Regions from separate parts of the Fictibacillus halophilus genome, predicted to be linked through region 2. Evidence: riboswitches for the same ligand, from Rfam matches in the RefSeq annotation. Region 2 holds a riboswitch; the other holds the start of a gene.
What was found. Region 2 has a riboswitch for cobalamin ahead of I5J82_RS10740 (ribonucleoside-diphosphate reductase subunit alpha). Riboswitches for the same ligand answer to the same signal wherever they lie in the genome.
Positions count from the first base shown of each region.

Region 1: it holds a riboswitch for cobalamin, as region 2 does, so the genes downstream of both, I5J82_RS18160 (acyl-CoA thioesterase) here and I5J82_RS10740 (ribonucleoside-diphosphate reductase subunit alpha) in region 2, are expected to answer to the same signal.

Region 1 is NZ_JAEACF010000002.1:175,793-179,910, forward strand. Features, by position in the region: gene I5J82_RS18145 (ferritin-like domain-containing protein) at 1-210, shown strand, start outside; gene I5J82_RS18150 (peroxiredoxin) at 223-900, shown strand; gene I5J82_RS18155 (YbaN family protein) at 946-1,311, opposite strand; gene I5J82_RS18160 (acyl-CoA thioesterase) at 1,334-1,816, opposite strand; cobalamin riboswitch at 1,973-2,152, opposite strand; gene I5J82_RS18165 (MGDG synthase family glycosyltransferase) at 2,279-3,406, shown strand; gene I5J82_RS18170 (hypothetical protein) at 3,765-3,974, opposite strand; gene I5J82_RS18175 (GH1 family beta-glucosidase) at 4,090-4,118, opposite strand, start outside.
Region 2 is NZ_JAEACF010000001.1:2,046,812-2,050,929, reverse strand. Features, by position in the region: gene I5J82_RS10750 (GntP family permease) at 1-303, shown strand, start outside; gene I5J82_RS10745 (3-hydroxybutyrate dehydrogenase) at 335-1,120, shown strand; cobalamin riboswitch at 1,178-1,378, shown strand; gene I5J82_RS10740 (ribonucleoside-diphosphate reductase subunit alpha) at 1,510-3,735, shown strand; gene I5J82_RS10735 (ribonucleotide-diphosphate reductase subunit beta) at 3,737-4,118, shown strand, end outside.

The DNA.
Region 1 (4,118 bases), on a different contig from region 2:
TACATTGACCCACTTGTCAAAAGAGCGTTAAAAGAGACGGAAGAAGGCATTAATCTTACTCATCTCTATCAGGAATTTATTTTATCTGGTGTTCTTGTTGGTCAAGGGTTCACACCTCAACAAGCAATTGAACAAGTAGAAGAGTGGGAAAAAACAGGAGAATCTCAGCTATTGAAAAAGAGCAAGATGATGGGAAACCAAGTAAGATAGGGGAAGAGAGGGATGGAATCTACACAAATATATTCAAAGCCTTTTATTGGCGATCAATTTCCGGAAATGACGGTTCATACAACCCTTGGGGATCTTGTCCTACCAACAAGCTATCAAGGTCATTGGTTTGTCCTCTTTAGCCATCCAGGTGACTTTACACCCGTGTGTACAACAGAGTTTGTTGCGTTCCAAAAGCTCATGCCAGAGTTTAGAAAACTAAACACTTACTTAATCGGATTATCTGTAGAACAAGTGTACTCTCACATAAAGTGGATTGAATGGATACAGCAGAACTTGAAAGTAGAGATTACTTTTCCGATTATAGCGGATAGTCTTGGCAAGATTGCTACTAGACTTGGAATGATCCATCCTACCATGGGAACAAGAACGGTGAGAAGTGTTTATATCGTTGATCCGACAGGTAAAATTCGTCTTATTCTTACGTATCCCGAAAATGTCGGCCGTAATATCAACGAAATTCTAAGAGCGGTGAAGGCGTTGCAGACAGCAGATAGAAATAAAGCAGCAACACCTGCAAACTGGCCGAAAAATGAACTAGTCGGAGACCGTCTGATCGTTCCCGCACCTACAACCGTACAAGAAGCGAAAAAACGGGCAGAACAAGCACAGGCCGGAGAGATCGAATGCTACGATTGGTGGTTATGCACAAAACCTCTTCATGATAGATAAAGAGCAGCCTTGAGTAAGGCTGCTCTCTTTATGTCCACATATTCACTATGCAGTTTTAATTTTAACGATAAAATAATAATACTTATACATCACAACAAGGATTAAGATCACTCTTGCGACCATGCTGTCTGTAAGGATAAAAGTAATCAAGATCATCGAGTCTGAAAACAGGCTAATCATGATCTTTTTCTTTTTTGTCAGTGAGCGATTTCTTACAAAATCATCTAGATGTTTTTTATAAATGTCGGTTCCTTTAAACCACATTTCAAACTTTTTTGAACCTTTTACGAAAAAATAAGACGCGAGTAATAAGAGTGGTGTTGTAGGAAGCAACGGCAACACAATTCCAATCACACCTAAACCAAGGAAAAAGAACCCCAATGCTACAAATATGATGTTTTTTATTTTCATTGGAATTCTCACTTCCTTTTTCTTATAAAGTTCCTGTTACGTTTTTATATAACAAACGCCGTTCTTTCCTTAGTGGAGCTCCTTTAAAGAATGCTACTTCTTCTTCTGTCTCAGGAATGACACTTGGTACCGGAAACGGCTTACCGTTTTGATCGATGGCGACCATCGTTAAGATCGATGTGGTATTCAGCGTTCTATTTCCCGTCTCTAGATTTTGACACTCTACTTTTACGTAAACTTCCATCGACGTTCTTCCAGTTGAGATCACTACACCTTCTAATATGAGGATGTCTCCCACTTTAGCTGACGATAAGAAGTTTACATTATCAATGGATGCGGTGACAACCACTTTCTTGCTGTGCTTCATGGCGGCAATCGCTGCGATCTCATCAATGTACGATAAAACGGTACCGCCAAATATTGTTCCCATGTGATTCGTATCAGGGGGCAATACCAACTTTGTTTGAATCGTTCTTGAGACGTTTGCTGATAACTGCTGTTCCATACCATTCCCTCTTTCTGAAGCTTGCAAGCTCCTCTTTTTTTTGAGGGAGTTAGTGAACAAAGAAAAAAACCCATCACAAAAGACGGGTACGTAAGAATACATAACAGAATCATCTATTAAATATCCCTCGTCCTATCTTCCCAACTCCCGAAGAAGATCAACGCTATAAAGATGGCAGGTCTCCTGACTCGTGCATCAGCCTACTCTAAGCCCTTCCCGCCAGATAGACAGTGGTTTTGCTTATTTCGTCAGCACTTACAGTTGCGGGTACAGTTCTGGTCTTACACCAGATTCCCTATTAAGTCTGTAACAGACACCATAATTATCGGATCTTATGAAATTATGAATCTATCTTATTGTACCACTAACAATTTTTACTTTTTACAAAACCTTTTATTCTTCTTCATATGAGGTTTAAAATCACCTGCTATGCTTATCTCAAAAGACTGGGGAGGTTTTCAAATGATACGTCCAACAGCATTAATCCTTACAGCTAACTATGGCAGCGGTCACGTTCAAGTCGCTAATGTTCTCGCTGAAGAACTAAAAAATAAAGGATATCAACCTGTTATCTCTGATTTATTTGGTGAGGCTCACCCTATCATGTCTCAAGTCACACAATCTATATTTATCAAGAGTTTTTCACACGGCTCTTCTTTTTATAAATGGTTCTATTATGGAACAAATAAATTAAATGCAAATACGATTACACAATTTTCTCGGTATTTAGGAAGAAAAAGATTCTTAGAATTGATCAATGAACACCAACCCCATTTTGTGATAACAACCTTTCCCCTTCATGCTGCTCCATTTCTTATAAAAAAATCACGGTTCAATATTCCCATCTATACCGTGATCACAGATTATTTCGCTCATCCTTTTTGGATCAATCCATCGATTGATCGGTATTTTGTTGCCTCCGACTCAGTTAAATACGGATTGATCAAACACGGTGTAGATAAAAATAAAATTACAGCTAGTGGCATCCCGATCCGTGCAGACTTTTACCGTCCGATTAATAGAGAAGAAGTGTTTACTGAATACGGAGTTACGCCAAGTAGTCGTGTAGTTACGATTTTAGCTGGTGCTCAAGGTGTGCTGAAAAACGTTAAGGTGCTCGCACAGCGTTTGCTGAAAGATCCATCATTGCGGGTGATTGTCGTTTGTGGCAAGAACAAAACGTTGTACCAAAAGTTAAAACCGCTTGCTGAACAATATTCAGACTCATTCCGATTATTTGGTTACGTAGAGAAGCTTCATGAGATTTTAAAGATCTCACATTGCTTAGTAACAAAGCCAGGAGGAATCTCTATTACTGAGGCTGCCGCAGTAAGAGTCCCCCTCCTCCTTTATAAGCCAGTTCCTGGTCAAGAAGGAGAAAATGCTAAGTATTTTGAAGAAAAAGGCGCTGCTTTTGTCGTTCATACTGTAGACGAAATCGTAAGTAATGTTCAGAAGTTATTTGATAACGAAGCTTTGCTGAGTAGCATGCAGAGAAATTTAGAGCTTATTCACCATTCTCACTCTTCCTCATTAATTGCTGACTATGTTATGGAAGAAGTACAAGAGCTGTATCAAGTTACACGTTAGGTTTTTAATGGATACAACATCTCACAGCGGTTAATTAGATAAAGGTTTCGTGAAAGAAGTTAGTTAATAAACATTACTTATACCTGGCGGGGTATAACGATTACTATTTCGAGAATTTTTTGAAATAATCCTAGAAATATCGGATTTATTCCGTTGAATTTTTCCGATTTTTAGGCGATTCTCGCCCATAAATCGGGTAGTCGACATACCTCGACAAGTACAAATTAGCCCAATACCCTCCACCCCAATCTCGCAAAGCAAAGTTAACATATTCAAGGGTTCATGCCTTGATACACACTCCAAACAAATAAACGGGCAAAATCGCTATTATCAGCGATTCTGCCCGTTCTATAAAACTTCAATCTTCCTTAGCACCATCTTCCGCAATCGCGCGCAGGTCAGCATAGAAAAAATCATCATTGCATAATGGAGAGTGTTCCTTTTTATCATAGCTCTCAACGATTTCCTTTAGTTCACCAGTATCACCTTTTGCATTAATGATCTCTACTAACTCATTCATTCCGTCTGATGTTTCTTCGTCGATTCGTTCTTCATTCTTATCCTTCATAACTTTCCCTCCTATACGTTGTTAGCTTCCCCACTCAGGAAAATTTTACACAAAAACAAAAAAGCCCCTAACATACGCCAGGGACTTCAATGGTTATTACTATCTTAAAAATAAATTAGCTTACGGAAATGGTATCCGTCTCTT
Region 2 (4,118 bases):
ACGTTAGCTGGTATTACAGGATCTGCGTCTGGCGGAATGAGTATCGCACTCGCAACGATGAGTGAAACGTATATTGCACAAGCAGACAAACTTGGTATTGATACAGAAGTACTTCACCGTGTTGCTTCAATGGCGAGTGGTGGAATGGATACACTTCCGCACAACGGTGCTGTTATTACTTTGTTAGCCGTTACTGGTTTAACTCATAAACAAGCGTATATCGATATTTTTGCGATGACGATCATTAAAACGATCGCTGTGTTTGTAATCATAGGTTTGTATTATGGATTCGGTATCGTTTAAACTATTTTTCTAAGAAAGGAGTAATTATGCCATGAGAGCGTTCGTTGAGGGAAAAGTTGTCTTTATTACAGGAGCAGCCAGTGGAATTGGTTTGCAGTTAGCAAAGGCTTTTGCTGAACAAGGAGCAAAAGTCGTGATCAGTGATTTAAATGATGAGAAAGCAAAGGAATCTGCACAGCTGTTGGTTCAAGATGGTCTTGAAGCAATCGGACTTGGCTGTAATGTGACCAAGGAAGAAGATATAACAATAGCGTTGGACGAAACACTGAAACATTTCGGACGCATCGATGTCCTCATTAACAATGCAGGATTGCAGTATGTTTCTCCGCTTGAAGAGTTTCCGACTGAGAAGTTTCAGCAATTGATCAGTGTAATGCTTACGGCTCCATTTATAGCAACAAAACATGTGTTTCCCATCATGAAGAAACAAGGATTCGGACGTATCATAAATATGGCCTCCATAAATGGACTTGTAGGTTTTGCAGGAAAATCTGCATACAACAGTGCGAAGCATGGAGTTATCGGTCTAACGAAAGTAGCTGCCTTAGAGGGTGCACCTTTTGGAATAACGGTAAATGCGGTTTGCCCAGGGTATGTTGATACACCTCTTGTAAGAGGGCAATTAGAAGACCTGGCTAAAACGAGAAACGTTGAGTTAGAAAAAGTTTTGGAAGAAGTCATCTATCCGCTTGTTCCTCAGAAAAGATTGTTAGATGTTCAAGAGATTGCAGATTACACACTCTTTCTTTCAAGTGAAAATGCGAAAGGTGTTACAGGGCAAGCGATTGTTATCGATGGTGGCTATGTCGCGCAATAATAGATAGATAATCTATTGACATTCACTATATTTAGTGTCAAAGTATATAATACAAACCTATATATGGAGAAATCAGGTGCCGGAACATCCGGCTTAAAAGGGAATTCGGTTCAATGCCGAAGCTGTCCCCGCAACTGTAATTGTGGACGAAATGGAATAGCCACTGTACAGTCAGTTATTTAATATGGCTGCTGTATGGGAAGGCCCAAAGTAGGAAGAAGCAAAAGCCAGTAGACCTGCCTGAGAACTCCTATTTTCTTTTCCTCGGGGATTGGGAGAAAGAACTGCCGCTGTTTGATGCTGACGCTTGTCTGGCGAATACACGTGATTCTTTCACCCTCTTCCTGATGGAAGAGGGTTTTTATTATGACCTAAGGAGTGTATTAACTATGAAAATGACAACTGAAAACTCTTTGCTCGGGGAGTGGTTAAAGAGTTGTGTCGAAAATTTTCCGAACATACAAGCTGAATCTTTTTTAAAAAATGCGAAGAAATTGGAAAGTCGTTCACAAGAATCTAGCTCACTTTATAGACAGTTGATCATGGAAGCATTGAATGGTTTGAGTGCAGAGAACCCACAGTGGACGTTTGTGGCATCACAAATCTATTTAAGGCAGCTATATGAAGAAGTGATGCGTAATCGGGAAGAAACAGAAAAGCAACCATATACAAACCTCTATGGGCTGATTACGAAATTAGTAAGTTTGAATATCTATGATGATACTATTCTATCGGCGTACTCAAAGGAAGACTTGGAGAAAGCTGAAAACATGATGGATTCATCTAGAGATAAACTTTTTACATACATTGGACTTAAAACACTTGCGGATCGATACTTGGCAAAAGGGTTCAACCACGAAATTTACGAATTGCCACAAGAACGCTGGATGCTGATCGCCTTATTTTTAATGAGAGACGAGCATCCTACACATAGACTTCAATTCGTCGAAGAAGCATACTGGGCGCTCTCGAATCTCTATATGACGGTTGCAACCCCGACTTTAGCAAATGCAGGGAAGAGCTACGGGCAGCTTAGCTCTTGTTTCATTGATACGATCGACGATAGTTTAAGGGGAATCTTTGATTCTAATACAGATGCAGCAACCGTTTCAAAAGGTGGTGGCGGGCTTGGCATCTATCTCGGAAAAATTAGGGCTAGAGGTTCAGACATTAAAGGATTTAAGGGGAACTCATCAGGTGTAATACCGTGGATGAAGCAGTTAAATAACACGGCCGTGTCTGTAGATCAGCTTGGACAGAGGCAAGGCGCTATCGCCGTCTACCTGGATATTTGGCATAGTGACATCTTGGAGTTTTTAGATGCAAAGTTAAACAATGGTGATGAACGAATGAGAACACATGATCTTTTTACAGGTGTGTGTCTGCCAGACCTTTTCATGGAACGCGTAGAAAAACGTGAGGACTGGTATCTGTTCGATCCTCACGAGGTAAGAAAGATCAAAGGTTATTCTTTAGAAGATTTCTATGATGAAACGATTGGATCAGGAAGCTTTAGAGAAAAATATGCTGATTGTGTCAATGATGAGAGACTTTCAAAAAAATCTATTCCTGCTATTGAGATCATGAAACGAATCATGAAGTCGCAACTTGAAACCGGAACACCGTTCATGTTTTATCGTGATACTGTAAACCGGTTAAATCCAAATCCTCATAAAGGGATGGTCTATGCATCTAACCTGTGCACAGAGATTATGCAAAACATGTCTGCGACTGTTGTCACGTCAGAGGAAGCGGAGAATGGAGAAATCGTCATCAGAAAAACGCCAGGAGACTTTGTCGTTTGTAATCTATCTTCTCTTTCACTTGCTAAAGTGATCAATGACGACGTGTTAAAAAGAGTGATTGATATTCAAATCCGTATGCTTGATAACGTTATTGATCTTAATCGTATCGATGTGCCTCAAGCAGAACTTACAAATAAGAAGTACCGTGCAGTCGGTGTAGGAACATTTGGATGGCACCACCTTTTAGCGAAAGAGGGGATCAAGTGGGAAAGTGAAGAAGCTGTTTCGTATGCTGATACCCTTTATGAGACGATTAATTATCATGTAATCAATGCTAGTTGTGAGCTTGCGAAAGAAAAGGGAAGATATCCGGCGTTTTCAGGATCAGATTGGGAGACGGGGGCCTACTTTTCTAAGCGTAACTATTCCTCTGAAGAGTGGGAGAGTCTAATAGAAAGAGTCAATATGCATGGACTAAGGAATGGTTACCTCATTGCGGTTGCACCGAATTCATCAACGTCGATTATCGCAAATTCGACGCCGAGTGTGGATCCTATATTTAAAAGATTCTATTCAGAAGAAAAGAAGAACTATAAAATTCCTGTAACAGCACCTGATTTGAGTGCAGAAACAACATGGTTTTATAAATCTGCGTTTTTAATCGATCAAACATGGAGTATTGAACAGAACGCAGCTAGACAGAGGCACGTGGATCAGTCCATTTCGTTTAATCTCTATGTTAATCACAACATAAAGGCCAAAGAGTTGTTACACCTTCATATGTTGAGCTTTAAAAAAGGATTGAAGACAACCTATTACACTCGGTCTACGTCGATCGAGTTAGAAGGATGTGAAAGCTGTGAAAGTTAATATTCAACCACTCAAAGAGAGAAAAATCTATGATGTAGAAGCTCCTAATCGATCCACAGGTATCATCAATGGTAAGAGTTCCAACATTCTAAACTGGGACGATGTGAGATATAAATGGGCTTATCCACTATACAAAAACATGTTGGCTAATTTTTGGACACCGTTTGAGATCAACATGTCGAGTGACAGCAAACAATATGTTAGCTTGAGTGAAAAAGAACAAGATACGTTTAATAAGATTATAGGTTTATTGGCATTCTTAGATAGTGTTCAAACGGATTATTCGAGCAAAGTAGCAGCATATTTAACAGATTCAAGCCTTGCTGCACTAATGGCCACTCTATCGTTCCAAGAAGTGGTTCATAATCAGTCATATTCGTACG